Regions from separate parts of the Serratia sp. D1N4 genome, predicted to be linked through region 2. Evidence: predicted binding sites of a transcription regulator. Region 2 holds the regulator's gene; each other region holds the start of a gene.

Region 1 (5,746 bases), 1.2 Mb from region 2:
TGGCCGCCGGACAGGCTGTAGCCACTCTGGTGCAGCTTGTCTTTGGTTTCGTTCCACAGCGCCGCTTTGGTCAGCGCCCACTGCACGCGCTCGTCCATATCGGCACGGGACAGCTTCTCGAACAGGCGCACGCCAAAGGCGATGTTGTCGTAAATCGACATCGGGAACGGCGTCGGTTTCTGGAATACCATGCCCACTTTGGCGCGCAGCAGGGCAATGTCCTGGTTATCGGTCAGAATGTTTTGCCCATCCAGCAGAATATCGCCTTCAGCCCGCTGTTCCGGGTACAGCTGATACATCTTGTTGAAGGTACGCAACAGCGTGGATTTACCACAGCCTGACGGGCCGATAAATGCGGTCACTTTATTCTTGGCAATATCCAACGTGATGTTTTTCAGCGCATGGAATTTGCCATAGTAAAAGTTCAGATCGCGTACCTGAATTTTGCTGCTGGAAGCGGAGTCAACAATGCTCATCAAGACTTCTCTCTTTTCACCGCGCCAGCCAGGCTGACGCTTAAATTTTTATGAATGCTTTTTCTTGGCGAAAATCACACGCGCCAGGATATTCAGTAACAGTACGCACAGGGTGATCAACAGCACCCCAGCCCAGGCCAGCTGTTGCCATTCGGCAAACGGGCTCATGGCGAATTTGAAAATGGTCACCGGCAGGTTGGCGATCGGCTGCATCAAATCCGTGCTCCAGAACTGGTTCGACAGCGAGGTAAACAGCAGCGGAGCGGTTTCACCCGCAATACGCGCAATCGCCAGCAGCACGCCGGTGATAATGCCGGAAACCGAGGCCTTCAAGGTGATGGCCGAAATCATGCGCCATTTCGGCGTGCCCAAGGCGTATGCCGCTTCACGCAGCGTATCCGGCACCAGCTTGAGCATATTCTCGGTGGTGCGAATCACGATCGGGATCTGCAACAATGCCAGCGCAATAATCCCAGCCCAGCCGGAGAAGTGTTCCATTTTCGCCACCACCACGGTGTAAACGAACAGGCCCACCACGATTGACGGCGCAGACAGCAGAATGTCGTTAATAAAGCGGATCACTTCCGCCAGCCAGGATTTACGGCCGTACTCTGCCAGGTAGATCCCCGCCATAATGCCCAGCGGTGTACCGAAAATAGTCGCCCACAGGATCAGCAGGCCGCTACCGGCGATAGCGTTCGCCAGCCCGCCACCGGCGGTATTCGGCGGCGGCGTCATTTCAGTGAACAGCGCCAGCGACATGCCGTCGATGCCCTTGGTCACGGTGGAGAACAGGATCCACACCAGCCAGAACAGGCCGAATACCATGGTCGCCATCGACAGGAACAGCGCAAGGCGGTTCTTCTGGCGGCGCCAGGCCTGCATTTTGCGGCGGCTTTCTGCCAGCGCTGCAGGGTTTTGCATATCCATCGTTGCCACGTTAGCGTCCCTCGTTCTTAGCCAGGCGCATCACCATAAACTTCGACAGCGCCAAGACGATAAAGGTGATAACAAACAGGATCAGCCCCAACTGCATCAACGCAGAAGTGTGCAGCCCGGATTCCGCTTCCGCGAATTCGTTAGCCAGCGCCGAGGTTATACTGTTGCCCGGCATAAACAGCGAGAAGCTGTCGAGCTGGTAGGTGTTGCCGATGATAAAGGTCACCGCCATGGTTTCCCCCAGCGCACGCCCTAAACCGAGCATCACACCACCAATCACGCCGTTTTTGGTGAACGGCAGCACGATGCGCCAGATCACTTCCCAAGTGGTGCAGCCAATGCCGTAGGCCGACTCTTTCATCATCACCGGGGTTTGTTCGAACACGTCGCGCATCACTGCGGCAATGTAGGGAATAATCATAATCGCCAGGATCACCCCGGCGGCTAAAATCCCAATACCAAACGCCGGGCCGGAGAACAGCTCACCCACAATCGGCATACCGGAGAGCACGTTGCCGAGCGGGGTCTGGAAATATTGGGCAAACAGCGGGGCAAACACGAACAGGCCCCACATGCCGTAAACAATGCTTGGGATCGCCGCCAGCAGCTCAATGGCGATGCCCAGCGGGCGCTTCAGCCAGTTGGGTGCCAGCTCGGTCAGGAACAGGGCGATACCAAAACTGACCGGTACGGCGATGATCAAGGCGATCAGCGAAGTCACCACCGTGCCGTAGATCGGTACCAGCGCACCAAACTGTTCAGCCGGGGCATCCCACTCTTTGGTCCACAGGAAAGCGAAGCCGAACTTCTGCATGCTTGGCCAGGAGGCGATAATCAGCGAAACAATAATGCCGCCCAGCAGCAATAGGGTAATCAGCGCTGCCAGTTTAACCAGCGCGCCGAAGATGATGTCACCATTTTTACTTGGTGCTTTAATGGTCGGCTTAGACCCAGCCATAGATTACTCTTCTGTTTAAAGCTTGGAGGGCCCAGCACGCTGAGCCCTGACACATCAGGCTGAGGCGCGGTAAATTCCGCACCCCCTGCATAGTTAGAACAAGGCTTTACCGGAACTGTCTTTAATATTGGTTCTCCAGGCGGCGCGGATCTGCTCAACCACTTCATGTGGCAATGTGGCGTAATCCAGTTCGCTGGCTTGCTTGGCACCGGTTTTGTAAGCCCAGTCAAAGAACTTCAGCACTTCTGCGCCTTGTTCGGGCTTCTTCTGCTCTTTGTGTACCAGGATGAAGGTAGTAGAAGTGATCGGCCAGACGTTGTCGCCTTTCTGGTTGGTCAGGTCCTGAGCAAAAGTTTTACTCCAGTCCACGCCTTTGGCCGCTGCGCTGAAGCTCTCTTCAGTTGGGCTGACCGGTTGGCCGTCTGCTGAGATCAGTTTAGTGTAAGCCAGGTTATTCTGCTTGGCGTAAGCGTATTCCACATAACCGATAGAACCCGGCAAGCGTTGTACGAACGCGGCAATACCGTCGTTACCTTTGCCGCCCAGACCGGTTGGCCAGTTAACGGTTGAGCCTGCGCCAATTTTCTCTTTCCACTGCGCGTTAGCTTTGGCCAGATAGCTGGTGAAGACAAAAGAGGTGCCGGAACCGTCAGCACGACGAACCACCGCGATATTCTGATCCGGCAGTTTCACGCCAGGGTTCAGCTTAACGATCGCTGGGTCATTCCATTTTTTGATGTTACCCAGGTAGATATCACCCAAGGTTTGGCCATCCAGGGTCAGTTCACCGGATTTGATGCCCGGAATGTTTACTGCCAGTACCACACCACCAATCACGGTTGGGAACTGGAACAGGCCGTCAGCGGCCAGTTTATCGTCAGACAACGGTGCATCGGAGGCGCCAAAGTCAACGGTGTTGGCAATGATCTGCTTCACGCCGCCAGAGGAGCCGATCCCCTGATAGTTAACTTTGTTGCCGGTTTCTTTCTGATAAGAATCTGCCCACTTGGCGTAAACCGGAGCGGGGAATGTCGCACCTGCACCGGTCAGGCTAGCAGCAGCGAACGCAGACACAGAGGCCAGGGAGAAAGTCGCTGCCACAATACTGGCGACGGTGGTACGCATCAGTTTCATAATCCCTCCTAATGGGATATTCAAAAATCAACTTTGAGTTGTTTTCATCAGAGTAAGTATTGTTGCAGGAGGGAAAATAGGACAGTTAAGTGACAGAAAAATGTAATAAATATGACAGTTATATTACAACCAACAAAAAACAAATTAATTTAATTTAAAATCAATAAGATAAAAAACACTGGCAGTTGAACACTGCCAGCCATGATGATATTGCGCTCACGTTTAGAAATAATAGTTGAACGACAGCTGCCAACGCCGTTCTGGGCGCACCTGTTCCACTTGCGATGCTTCCAGACGATAGATTTTCTGCCACTGCAAAGCCAGATCCACCGGGCCGATATGACGACGCACCTCGGCAAAGCCCATATTCTTCTGCCGTTGCAGATCGCGCTGCCAGATCGCATTAACATCGTAATTATCGACAATATCTTTCCAGTATGCCTGGAACAGCACGGAACGACGGGGCATCAGCCAGTTCTGTGCTTGCAACGAGGTCTCACCGAGCGAGGTAGCCCCTTGTGCCACAGCATAAGGGGGTAGGTTGGCAAGGAAATCCAACGCACGCTGATTATCAGCACTACCGTTGTAATGGCCCTCAGCACGCAGCGTTAACCGATTCTCCCCACTCCAGGTCAGACCGTAGGCCAGACGGTTGCGCCAGCGGCTCTCCTGCTGTTGCTCGGGCAAGGAGGTTTGCCACATGTAAGGTTGGCGCCCTCCGGCCCACTCGGTGTAGAACAGCATGGAATGGGAAAGGACCCGTGAAAGGTTGAAGCCCAACTGTGGTGAGCGGCCTTGCTCCAGCAGCAGCAGCCATTGTGGGTTCAGGTTTTCTGCCCACTGATAGCTGCCCACCAGCAGCATGCGTTGCCTGGGGTTACTGGCTCCCCAGTCCAGGCTGGCACTTTGCTGGCTCGGATGTTCACTGAGCTTGGGCGACCAGATCGCCGTCAAAGCGGCTTTATCCCACAGATACTGCCAACGCAGCATGGCATTGCCCAAGCGGTTATTTCTCAGCGCCTCGGGATCGGCAGACGTAACGGAGCGCACCGTGCCCTGCCCAAGGAAATCGGTAGGGTTATAACCGAATGCCAGACCATAGCGCGTGTTGACGCGCCCAGCATCCAACAGTAAACGCGGCGTCACTTTATACGTCAGGTAGGCTTCTTTCAGCGAGTTAACGTTGCTGTCACTGCGTAGACCGGGTGAAAAACGGCTATCAAACCGGTTAGCAAACACAAAGCGCCAGTCCTGAGAGGGATTCGCCGTTAAAGGCGCATCCCAACGCAGATCGAGCGAGATTCGCTGCTGGTTGCCACCGTTCTCATTCAGGCTGGTGGCCGCTTCAGCCGTCATGTTGAGCTTTTTATCCTCAACGGGCGAGAACCTGGTGCTATCAGCCAAATCCAAAGCCGCCAGCGTGGCATCCTCTCCATGAGCAAATGGGCCATACAGAACTGATAATGCCACCATCCATGACCGCGCTTTCTTCATCCGTCAGTCATCCTTGAAATGCGGCAGGTAATCACGCTGTAGCCAGGCTTCGGGAACATCGTACCAGGCGAAATCCTGGTGCTTGAGTACGGTGACCAACTGCGAATTCAGCCCATCGATGATCACCGCCTCCGTTGGGCGGCTTCCCCCTAGCACCGTTTGGTAACTGCGGAAATAGGTGGTCTTGAGCAAATTGCCGTTCACGGCATAGAACTCGGCTTTACAGCTTTTGAAGTCCTGTTTATCCACCCAGAGCTCCATAGACGGATAGGCAGCGTCCTGATGCTGTGCCACCAGATGTAGGCGATAGCAATCCCGCTGCTGTCGCTCCCCGTCCAGCACCCGTTCTTCCCCCACTAAAGTGGCCTGATAATCGTAATTCCAGTTTGCCGTCACCACGTCACCGTTAGCGGCCTGCCCCAACAGGCGTTGCTGTGGTGAAATAGGCACGCTGGCCTGGCTGGCTGGATCATAAAGCCACAGATCGCGGCCGCTTTTCAGCGTTAGCTTGCCGGCATCCCGTTGTGGGCTGACAAACTTCACCAAGCTACGAAACTGGCCACTCGGATAGGCGCGAGAATAGAGGCGCAATGTGCTGGTCTCATGCTGCTTGCCGCTTTTATAGCTAACCAGGGTGGTGCTCAAGCTGAAAGAGCGACTCGGGTTGCGCACCTCATCGCTTTTTTTCAAAATGTCCTGAGCGCTGAGCGTGGCCAATGCCTGAGTGCTGGCAAACAGGCTAAAT
Region 2 (5,746 bases):
AGGTTAAAACGCTCGTCCAGCAGCGCGATGTCCTGCTGGGTTTTCTGCTGCTCCTGTTGCAGTACGTTCAGCGCATCTTTGGCCTGCTGAACGGCGCGGGCGGCCCGATCGTGCTGCAATAGCCACTGTTGAGCCTGGTTCTCTTCGCTGTCGCAGGCTGCCAGCCAATCGTTCAGGTGCTGCGTATCGTGCAGGGTAAAATCAAACGCCAGCGGTGCGCTGAGCGTTTGCCAACTTTGCAAATGCTGTTCCTGCTGCTGCTCTTGTTGTTTCAAGCGCTGTTGCAGTTGTTGCTGCTGTTCTTTCAGGCTTTCACTGCGCGCGCGCAGTTCGGTGCCTTGCGTATGCAGCGCTTCGGCTGTTGCACGCATTTCTACTAGGCGCAGCGCGGTTTCTGAGGGTTTAACTGCCTGATACTGGGCGATCGCCGGGTGGTGGGTGGAACCGCACAGCGGGCAGGGATCACCGGTTTGCAGCCGGGCGCGCTCGGCCTCCAGGCTGACGATCAGTTTTTCCAGCTCGTGCGTTTTCTCAACGTCATTGAGATGGCTTTTGTGCTGTTTGTACTGTTGGCGGGTGCTCTCAAGCTGAGTTTCTGCCTCAGCCAACTGTTTCTGGCGAGCATCAAACTCCAGCCGTTGCTGCTCCAAGTACTGCTGGCCTTGTTGAAACAGCAACGCCAAGTTAGACAGTTGTTGGCGCACCGGGCGTAGCTCGGCCAGTTCCGTTTGGCGCAGGCGCAGTTTCTCCTGTGGAGATTGCTTTTCCAGTGCTGCCTGCTGTTGCCGCTGTTGTTCCAGCGCGCTGGTCAGCTCGGCCTGTTTCGCCTGAGCTTGGCCCGCCAAAGTGGCAAGCTGTGTGCGCTGGTTTGCCAGTTGTTCCAGCGTGCGGCGTTGTTGTTCATACTGTTTTTGGTTGTCGCTAAGCTCTTTTTGCGTCTCAGCCAGGGTGTTTTGTAACTGGCTAATCTGCTGATCGAGCGGCACCACTTTATCGATCAGGTTCTGCTGCTGCTGTTGATGTTCAATCTGCGCCTGTTTTGCCGTTTGCGCCTGTTCGAACTGCTGCTGCAACGGAGCGATCTGCGCCATTTGCTGTTGCTGCTGTTGCACTAACAGCGCGATCTGCTGTTGCAGGGCTAGGCTGTCTTGCTGGCAGCGGTTGCGCTCATCAAGCCGTGGGCGCAGCTTTTCTGCCGGTTCGCTGCGTGCCAACTGCTGCAAGCGTGGTTCCGCCTGCTGAGTGTCCTGCTGCACGGCGCTGAGCTGCTGTTGGTATTCCTGCAACTGCCGTTGGGCGTTGTGCCACTGTTGCAGCCAGTTCAACTGATGCTGGCGCTGCTGCGCCTGCTGGCTGAGCTGTTGCTCCTCAGCGCTAAGGGTGCGGAGCTGGTTTTCCAGAGTTTGGCGCTGTTCGTCATTCAACAGTTCAATACCGCTGGCGCGATGATGCAGGGCCTCCAGATCGGTTTTCGCCTGCTTGTGCTGCTCAAATACCCGCTCGGACAACCGGCCATAAATCTCGGTGCCGGTCAGTTCCTCCAGCAGTTCGGCGCGATCGTTGGCGTCGGCATTGAGAAACGCGGCAAACTGCCCCTGTGACAGCATCATCGATTTGGTGAAACGGCCGAAATCCAACCCGGTAATCGAGGCGATCAGATCCAGCTTATCCCGCACTTTATCTGCCAGGATCTTGCCGCTTTCCCGTAGCGCCAACTCCACTTTGGGGGCCTGTAAGTTACCGGTGGGATCGTTTTTGGCGCGGCGCTGGCTCCAGAAGGCGCGATAGCCGATGCCTTTCACCTCAAACTCCACTTCCGCCAGTGATTCAGCGGTATGGCGCGTCATCAGTTCGTTTTGGCTTGGCGTGACGTTCAGGCGCGGCGTTTGGTGATACAGCGCCAGGCAAATCGCATCCAGCAGCGTGGTTTTGCCCGCGCCGGTCGGGCCGGTGATGGCAAATAGCCCGTTGCTGGCGAAGGGTTCGGTGGTGAAGTCGATTTTCCACTCGCCCTGCAACGAGTTCAGGTTTTTCAGGCGCAGGCTCAGGATCTTCATGCGGAGGGCTCCTCATCCTGGTGTAAGGTTTCGACCACCTGTTGGAACATCTGGCGCATCCGTTGTTGGCGCGGTTCTGCCATTTCGCTCTCCAGCGCCAGCCGCCGTTCGAATACGTCGCCAACGCTCAGTTCATTCAGGGTTTCTTTATCCTGCTGGGCGATCACCAGGCGGCGTTGCTCTTTGCTGCGCCGCAGCAAGAGCACCTCGACCGGCAGATCATCGGCCAGTTGCTGGATGCGGCGCTGAATATCGCTAAGGTAATCCTGCGTGGCTACTTCGATATCCAGCCAAACCGGCAGTTCCCCCTGATAATCGGCAAATTGCCGCAGTTGCTGTTCGATCTGCTGAAGATCGCCTTTGATCAACTGCATCGGCTGGAAGGTGGGGACTTCCAGCGCAGTCACCTGTTGCAGAGCACCGTCGGCGAAATCGACCATCAATACGCTTTTGGCTTTACCCAGTTCGTCGAAGCTGAGCGGAATCGGCGAGCCGCTATAGCGAATATGTTCGGATTTAGCCACGTTCTGGGCGCGGTGAATATGGCCAAGAGCAATGTAGTCGGCCGGGGGGAAGGCCTGCGCCGGGAAGGCATCCAGCGTGCCGATGTAGATATCGCGCACCGAATCGGAAGTGGTCACCCCCACGGTGGTTAAGTGGCCGGTGGCGACGATCGGCAGCTTCAAGCCCAGCGCATCGCGGCGCGCGCAGGCCGCCTGATACAGATTATGATAATGCTCGGCAATGGCTTCCTGTAAGGCCTGCTGTTTTTGCGTGCCGGATTCCCCGGCGCGGCTGGTGAGCAGATCGCGTGGGCGCAGGAACGGGATGGCGCACAGCACCGCACCCGGTTGGCCGTCGCGCTGCTTGAGCACCAGGATCTGCGATTCGATCGCCGTTTGCGCATTGGCAATTACGGTAGTATTCAGGCAGGAAAGTAGTTCACGTGATTCATTCAGCGTGGCCACGGAATCATGATTGCCACCCAAGATCACCAACTGGCAGCCGGTGTGCTGCAATTCCACCACAAAGCGGTTGTACAGTTCGCGGGCATAGCTTGGCGGGGAACCGGTATCGAACAGATCCCCGGCGACGATCAGCGCATCCACCTGCTGCTGTTCCACCTGTTCGATCAGCCAGCGCAAGAAGGCCTGGTGCTCGGCGGCGCGGCTTTTGGTGAAAAAGTATTGGCCCAGATGCCAGTCAGAGGTATGAATCAGGCGCATGATACTCCCTGCATAAAATATAATTGCGGTGATTATAAGGGGGCTGAGTGCCCTGTCGTGACGCAAGCATTATGACATCTAAATGGTTTTTCTTTGATCGTTAGAATAATCACTATGCTTAGAGCCGCAAAGGCAGTGGTGATTTTCATAAAAGTGTCACAAAACTGACGCATAATGGCGCCGCAAAATAGCCTAATAACACATTGGCAGGGTTGACGATGGCAAGACGCATACTGGTGGTGGAAGACGAAGCGCCGATCCGTGAGATGGTGTGCTTTGTGTTGGAACAGAATGGTTACCAACCGTTGGAAGCCGAGGATTACGACAGTGCCATTGCGCGCCTGTCCGAGCCGTTCCCTGATTTAGTGTTGCTCGATTGGATGCTGCCCGGCGGTTCTGGCATCCAGTTTATCAAGCACATGAAACGCGAAGCGCTGACCCGCGATATCCCGGTGATGATGCTGACCGCACGCGGCGAAGAAGAAGATCGGGTGCGCGGCCTGGAAGTGGGGGCGGATGATTACATCACCAAACCCTTCTCGCCAAAAGAGCTGGTGGCACGCATTAAAGCGGTGATGCGCCGTATTTCACCGATGGCGGTGGAAGAAGTGATTGAAATGCAGGGGCTGAGCCTGGATCCTTCCTCACACCGGGTGATGGCAAATGAACAGGCGCTCGATATGGGGCCGACCGAATTCAAGCTGTTACACTTCTTTATGACTCATCCAGAACGGGTTTACAGTCGCGAACAGTTGCTTAATCACGTCTGGGGCACTAACGTTTATGTAGAAGACCGTACCGTTGATGTGCATATTCGCCGGCTGCGTAAGGCGCTGGAGACCAGTGGTCATGACAAGATGGTTCAAACCGTTCGGGGCACCGGCTACCGGTTCTCAACGCGCTATTAATCGCGCAATGTTGGAGCAGATGCCGTGTTAGAACGCCTATCGTGGAAGAGGCTGGCGATTGAGCTGGCCCTTTTTTGTTTGCCTGCTTTACTGCTGGGGCTGATTTTTGGTTTTTTGCCCTGGTTCCTGCTGGTTGCGGTGCTGATTGCACTGGTGTGGAATTTCTATAACCAACTCAAACTCTCTCACTGGCTGTGGGTCGATCGCAGCATGACGCCGCCGCCGGGCCGCTGGAGCTGGGAGCCGCTGTTTTACGGTTTGTATCAGATGCAGCAGCGTAACCGCCGCCGCCGCCGTGAGCTGGCGCTGTTGATCAAACGCTTTCGCAGCGGGGCGGAATCGTTGCCCGATGCGGTAGTGATGACCACCGTTGAAGGCAATATTTTCTGGTGTAACGGCTTGGCGCAGCACCTGCTGGGCTTCCGCTGGCCGGAGGATAACGGCCAACATATCCTTAACCTGCTGCGCTATCCGGAGTTCAGCCAGTATCTGCAACAGCAGGAATTCTCCAAGCCGCTGACGCTGCAACTGAATAATGAGCACTTTGTCGAATTCCGCGTGATGCCCTATTCCGAAGGGCAACTGCTGATGGTGGCGCGTGATGTCACCCAGATGCGCCAGTTGGAAGGCGCGCGCCGTAACTTCTTCGCCAACGTCAGCCATGAGCTGCGTACACCGCTGACGGTGCTGCAAGGCTACCTGGAGATGATGAGCGATCAGGAGCTTGATGGTTCACTGCGCGGCAAAGCGCTGAGCACCATGCAGGAGCAAACCAAACGTATGGACGGATTGGTGAAGCAACTGCTGACGCTGTCGCGCATTGAGGCAGCACCCAACATCGATATGAACGAAAAGGTCGATATCCCGCTGATGCTGCGGGTTTTGCAGCGTGAGGCGCAGTCGCTTAGCAATGGCAACCATGCGATCAGCTTCCGGGTAAACGAAAACCTCAGAGTGTTTGGTAACGAGGATCAGCTGCGCAGTGCGGTATCCAACCTGGTGTACAACGCCGTTAACCATACGCCGCCGGGCACCAATCTTGAAGTGAGCTGGCAGCAAACGCCGCAGGGGGCGCAGTTCCAGGTAAGCGATAGCGGGCCGGGCATTGCTGCCGAACATATCCCGCGGCTGACCGAACGTTTCTACCGCGTGGATAAGGCGCGTTCACGCCAGACCGGCGGCAGCGGGCTGGGGCTGGCGATCGTCAAACATGCGCTCAGCCACCATGATTCACGGCTGGAAATATTGAGCGAGCCCGGTATCGGCACGCGTTTCATCTTTACCCTGCCTAATCGGTTGATTGTGCCCGCCGCTTTGTCAGAGAATGCGGTGAAAAATTAACGCGTGGACTTGGTAATGGCCCGATTCACCCAAGGATTGCTGTTTTGCCTGATGCTGTTGCTCAGCTCTGGAGCGCTGGCGCAGCCGGACGGGATGCTTTCCGGCAATCTCTCCAGCGCCGGTTCCGACACGCTGGCTAATCTGATGGCGCTGTGGGGGCAGGATTTCAGCCAGCACTATCCTAACGTTAACCTGCAAATTCAGGCTGCCGGAT
Region 3 (5,746 bases), 1.5 Mb from region 2:
TATGGCATGGCGTATGGTAAGCCACGCGCAGCGGCGTGTGCTTGAGCGGTAAACTGCGCCCCTGGCTCAGCAGGCGATAAAGATAACGCGTTGCCAGTTCTACCCGTTCGCGCACCGCCGAGGTATCGATCTCCAACAGATGCGGATATTCATCGCGCAGGGTAAAGGTACAGCTCGAAGAGGTGGCAACTACCGGAATACCGCGCTCCAGCACCGCATCGTGCAAGGATTCGGCGTTCACCTTGGCCTGCTTTTTAGCCTGTTCCATAAAGCCATTGGCGATCAGCGGTACGCCGCAGCATTTCTCGCGCTTCAGCAGTTGCACGCCGATATCCATGGCGTTGAAAACCTTGATCAGATCTTTACCGAGCTGCGGATGGTTGTAATTGACAAAGCAACCGTGGAAAAACGCCACCTGTTCGCTATAACACTGTTGCTGTTTCGCCTGTTGGCGATACCAGCGGCGGAAGGTGCCGAAAGAGTATTTTGGCAGTTCACGCCGGTGATCGATCTTCAGCGCTTTATCCAGCAGCATACGCACCGGCTTCAACCCGGTGGTGGCATTAACGATCGGCGCAAACGGCGTTGAAAGCGAGCCCATGATATCGGTATGGCTGAGAATAGCGTCGCGCAGCGTCGGCTTCTTCTGGCTGAAATTGGCGCGGGCGCGCTGGATAATGTCACCGATTTTCACCTCGGATGGGCACGCCACTTCACAGCGTTTGCAGTTGGTGCAGTATTTCAGCGCCTCATCATACAGCGCGGGATCTTTCAGCCGCAGGCGCTCGCCATCCGGCCCGGCCTGCTTCGGCCCCGGATAGAGCGGGTTGACCTTAGCCACCGGGCAATAGGTGGTACACACCGTGCATTTAATGCAGCTCTCAAAACTGTTGTCTTTTAACAGGCTCATGCCGAAACCTCCTGCATAGCAATCTGTTGTGCCACGTGCAACGCCCCAATCAGCGATACCCCAGCTCCACAGCCTTGCTGTAACGGATCGTAACCCCCGACCACGGCACCGATAGCGTACAGGTTAGCCATCGCCTGCCCCTGCTTCAGCGCACGTAAACTGGCATCGGTCTGCACGCCAAATTGCAGATAGGGTTGCGACGCGAACAAATCGCTGCGGCTCCACTCTTCACGCTGGGGCTTGCTGTAAACGTCGAGGCCAAACACTGGTTCACGGATGCCGTCAAACTCCGCCACCAGCCCATTGCTGAAGAAACTGCCGCTGGCCAACACCACCTGCTGCGCGCGCAGCGGAATGTCAGTGTGGTTGCGCGTATACAGGCCGTTAATACGTTGCCCGTCAAAATCCGCCCGTAATACGGTATCCCCCGGCATAAATACGCCGCCCAGCGTCTGCAAACGCTGGCGCAATGCCTGATGCAACCGCATGCCAAGCACCGAAGGCGGCAGCGTCGGCAACAGGAATACCGGTTTGCCTAGCGCCTCGCGCAGCGCCGCCAGTGGCCGATCGCTTTCCAGCCCCAGACAGGCAGGCAGGAAGATAGCTTCCGCCTCACCCGCCTGGCGTTTTATCTCTTCCGTCAACACGGCCAGATTCTCTGGCACATCCAGCACGCGGGCGATATTTACCGCGCGGAACTCACTGGGGTTATTGCGCAGCCGATCCAGCAGCGGTAAATGCAGCGAAGCGACCTCGGCTTTCACGCCCTGTTCCTCGGCCAGCGAACTGGCCGCCATCTGCGGCTGAAAATCCAGGAAGCCTTCGATGCCCAGCACCGCGATCTTGCGCCACGGCAAAACGCCGCCAAGCGCAGTGGTCGGAATCGCCTGCGGGCTGAGCCAGGTGGCGCGGCGCGTGCCGAGCGGCGTGACGCGTAAGTGGTTACGCTCGCTGCTGCCCTGCATCTGCACGCCACAGCGCGCCAGCAACTGCACCGCCTCTGCGGCCAGTGCGGCGACGCGGGTAGCCCCCATCAGGCTATAAGGGTGTTGCGGAGCCTGCTGCGCCAGCGCCGGTAAGGCCGCCAACGGTGATTCCACCGCCGTGCCATCGGGCAATTGCGCCAGCAGATCGAGCGAGCCGGAAGAAAAATAGAGCGCACTCTGGCCAGAACTGACCACTGCGCAACGCTTGCCCTGCTCGGCCAAACGGATGGCGCAGCTCAGCCCTGCCAGCCCGCCGCCAATCACTACCACGTCAAATTGCATCATCGGCCTCCTGCTGCTGATCACCGCGCGCATCAAGCCCGCACAACCCCTGGTAAACCCAACTGGTGAACTCACTGGCCCGCAACGCATCGCCCCAGGCGATAGGCCGCACGCCTTTCCAGCGTTCATTGAGGAAGTGAGAGAGCTGTGCGATGGATTGCTGCGGCGTGGTGACATTAAAGTGCGTGAGTAACCCAGCAGCACGGCAGGCACACAGCTCCCCTTGGCAGGTGCCCATGCCAACGCGGGTGCGGCGGCGCAGATCGACCAAGTTATTGACGGTCAAGGAGTTCACCGCATAGCGGACTTCACCGGCGGTCACCGCCTCGCATTCGCACACCAGGCTGTTATCCAGCCGATCGCCCGAAGGAATCTGGCTGGCGCGATCGCCGTGGCGATATACCGCCGAACCCCGGATGCTCGCAGGCAGCGACACCACGCTGCGCACCGTTTCTTCCGCCGACTGGCGGGAACCCGGCAACGCCACTTGCGCCGTGGTGCACGGGCTATTAATGCCCAGCTTGGCGCACACCTTGTCGGTCGCCCATTCCGCCATCAGCCGATAGGTCATCAGCTTGCCGCCGGTAATGGTGATAAAACCCTCCAGGCCGTCACGTTCCGCGTGATCGAGCAGCACAATGCCGCGGCTGACGTTACGCCCGGAAGGATCGTCATCGCGCGCCACCAGCGGCCGCACACCGGCGTAGGCACGCAGAATGCGGGTTTGCGCCAGTATTGGTGACAATAGCGAGCCTTCGCGGATCAGCACGTCCACTTCCTGCGGGGTAACCACCATGTTGTCGATCTGGTCGTAATCAATACGGGTAGAGGTAGTGCCAATCAACGAGATAGTATCTCCCGGCACCAGAATGTCGGCGTCTGCCGGTTTGCGGCAGCGGTTGATCACCATGTTATTAATGCGATGGCCGAGGATTAACAGCGCCCCTTTGGCCGGGAACATGCGCACCCGCAGATCGGCATACTCTGCAATCTGTTGGCCCCAAATGCCGGCGGCATTCACCACCACCTGCGCATAAATGTCGTATTGACGAGCGTTTTTATGGTCGAAAACGCGCACGCCGGTCACCCGATCGCTCGTACGCAATAAACCTATTACCTGATGATAGGTGAGCACCTGCGCACCATGCTCACGCGCATCCAGCATATTGGCGGCGGTCAGCCGGAAAGGATCGACGGTGCCATCCGGCACCCGCACAGCGCCGATCAACGCCGGGTTAGCCGCAGGCTCCAGACGCAGCGCCTGCTGGGGTTCGATCGCTTCGGCATTAATCCCGGCATTCAGGCAGGCGGTAATAAACTGCTGTTGATACGTCAGCGAATCCTGCGGCAGGGTAATAAACAAGCCATCGCTAGGTTCGATGCAGTGGTGGGCAATGCGTTTCAGTATGCGGTTTTCTTCAATGCACTCGCGGGCCGATTCACCGTCGGTCACCGCATAGCGCGCCCCGCTGTGCAACAGCCCATGGTTACGGCCGGTCGCCCCGGTAGCGATGTCATGCCGCTCCAGCAAAACGCAGCGCAACCCGCGCCGTGCACAGTCACGGGCAATACCTGCACCGGTCGCCCCGCCGCCAATAATGATCACATCCGTTTCGGTCACTGGTGAGTCGTTATTCATTACGCCCCCTGGGCCTATGGTTATCATCCTATTGGTACACATTTATTAAGGATTTTGTTTGATAAGGAACAATAACGAACAAAAAACGAAAGTAAAATGACCTTAAAAAACCACAAATGTGATCAAAATCACAAGTTTTTGCTGTTTACTCATTTCAAAATGTTAACCAATCGCGCAGAATCCGCCGATGTTTCATAAAAGTGTAACAATTGCGCCATCCATCACAATGGGACTCGCGGGTTTTGACTAGGATGGCGCTCGTTATGGAACAATTTGACAACACTTAATTCTGGTATCCGCTCGATCATCTTCAGGACATCCGTTTCCTGCTGATGTAATAACTGATAAAGCCATCGGAGGCGCTCATGTTGAGTATTTTTAAGCCAGCCGCACACATTTCCCGTGTGCCGGTCGATAAGGTAGATCCGCTCTACCGTAAGCTGCGCTGGCAAATTTTTATGGGGATTTTCTTCGGTTACGCCGCCTACTATCTGGTGCGTAAAAACTTCACCCTGGCGATGCCGTATCTGATCGAGCAAGGTTTCAGCCGTGGGGACCTGGGCTTTGCGCTGTCAGGGATCTCCATCGCTTATGGTTTCTCCAAGTTCATCATGGGGTCGGTTTCCGACCGTTCTAACCCGCGCGTGTTCCTGCCCGCAGGCCTGATCCTGTCAGCCGCAGTGATGCTGTTTATGGGCTTTGTGCCTTGGGCAACCTCCAGCATTGCGGTGATGTTTGTGCTGCTGTTCCTGTGTGGCTGGTTCCAGGGCATGGGTTGGCCACCGTGTGGCCGTACCATGGTGCACTGGTGGTCGCAGAAAGAGCGTGGCGGTATCGTTTCGGTGTGGAACTGTGCCCATAACGTGGGTGGTGGTCTGCCGCCGCTGCTGTTCCTGCTGGGGATGGCGTGGTTCAACGACTGGAAAGCGGCGCTGTATATGCCAGCCTTCGGTGCGATCCTGGTGGCGATGATCGCCTTTGCTCTGATGCGTGATACCCCGCAGTCCTGTGGTTTACCGCCGATCGAAGAGTACAAAAACGACTACCCGGATGACTACAGCGATAAAGCAGAAGAAGAACTGACTGCCAAGCAGATCTTCATGCAGTACGTTCTGCCGAACAAGCTGTTGTGGTATATCGCCATCGCTAACGTTTTTGTCTACCTGCTGCGTTACGGCATCCTCGACTGGTCGCCAACCTACCTGAAAGAGGTCAAACACTTCGCGCTGGATAAATCATCCTGGGCCTACTTCCTGTACGAATACGCCGGTATTCCAGGCACGCTGCTGTGTGGTTGGATGTCGGACAAGGTGTTCAAAGGTAACCGTGGTGCCACCGGGGTGTTCTTCATGGTGCTGGTCACCATCGCCACTATCGTTTACTGGCTAAACCCGGTGGGTAATCCGGGCATCGATATGGCCTGTATGATCACCATCGGCTTCCTGATCTACGGCCCGGTCATGCTGATCGGCCTGCACGCGCTGGAGTTGGCACCGAAAAAAGCGGCGGGTACGGCGGCGGGCTTCACCGGTCTGTTCGGCTACCTGGGTGGCTCCGTTGCCGCCAGCGCCATCGTCGGTTACACCGTAGACTATTTCGGCTGGGACGGCGGCTTTATGGTGATGATCGGCGGCAGCATCGGCGCAGTCATCCTGCTGTTGTTAACCATGATCAGCGAGAAGAAGCATCACGCTGATATCGCAGCCAAACGCGGTTAACTGTCACAATACTTTTGCATAATTTAAAGGTCGCTCTCTGCGGCCTTTTTACTTACCTCTGCCTATAAAATGGAGATTATAGAATGCGAACTCAAACCAAAGCCCTGCTAACAGGGATCATTCTCGCCACTTCAATGCTCAGCGTTGCGCAGGCTGCGGATAAACTGGTCATCGCCCACCGTGGTGCCAGCGGTTACCTGCCGGAGCACAC

What was found. The regulator PhoB, encoded in region 2, activates phosphate uptake and scavenging genes when phosphate is short. The targets are predictions, from matches to a motif close to CTGTCATAAAACTGNCNNAT.
Region 1: pstS (phosphate ABC transporter substrate-binding protein PstS) is a predicted target of PhoB. The motif match lies at 3,617-3,636, and genes of this name have one in related genera.
Region 3: glpT (glycerol-3-phosphate transporter) is a predicted target of PhoB. The motif match lies at 4,007-4,026, and genes of this name have one in related genera.

What each region holds. Positions count from the first base shown of each region.
Region 1 is NZ_CM137274.1:14,814-20,559, reverse strand. Features, by position in the region: gene pstB (phosphate ABC transporter ATP-binding protein PstB) at 1-476, opposite strand, end outside; gene pstA (phosphate ABC transporter permease PstA) at 525-1,415, opposite strand; gene pstC (phosphate ABC transporter permease PstC) at 1,417-2,373, opposite strand; gene pstS (phosphate ABC transporter substrate-binding protein PstS) at 2,467-3,507, opposite strand; gene ACX1CU_RS00080 (hypothetical protein) at 3,730-5,001, opposite strand; gene ACX1CU_RS00075 (outer membrane lipoprotein-sorting protein) at 5,005-5,746, opposite strand, start outside.
Region 2 is NZ_CM137274.1:4,100,388-4,106,133, reverse strand. Features, by position in the region: gene sbcC (exonuclease subunit SbcC) at 1-2,057, opposite strand, end outside; gene sbcD (exonuclease subunit SbcD) at 2,054-3,283, opposite strand; gene phoB (phosphate response regulator transcription factor PhoB) at 3,502-4,191, shown strand; gene phoR (phosphate regulon sensor histidine kinase PhoR) at 4,216-5,532, shown strand; gene ACX1CU_RS18370 (PstS family phosphate ABC transporter substrate-binding protein) at 5,548-5,746, shown strand, end outside.
Region 3 is NZ_CM137274.1:294,097-299,842, reverse strand. Features, by position in the region: gene glpC (anaerobic glycerol-3-phosphate dehydrogenase subunit GlpC) at 1-910, opposite strand, end outside; gene glpB (glycerol-3-phosphate dehydrogenase subunit GlpB) at 907-2,178, opposite strand; gene glpA (anaerobic glycerol-3-phosphate dehydrogenase subunit A) at 2,168-3,817, opposite strand; gene glpT (glycerol-3-phosphate transporter) at 4,183-5,535, shown strand; gene glpQ (glycerophosphodiester phosphodiesterase) at 5,619-5,746, shown strand, end outside.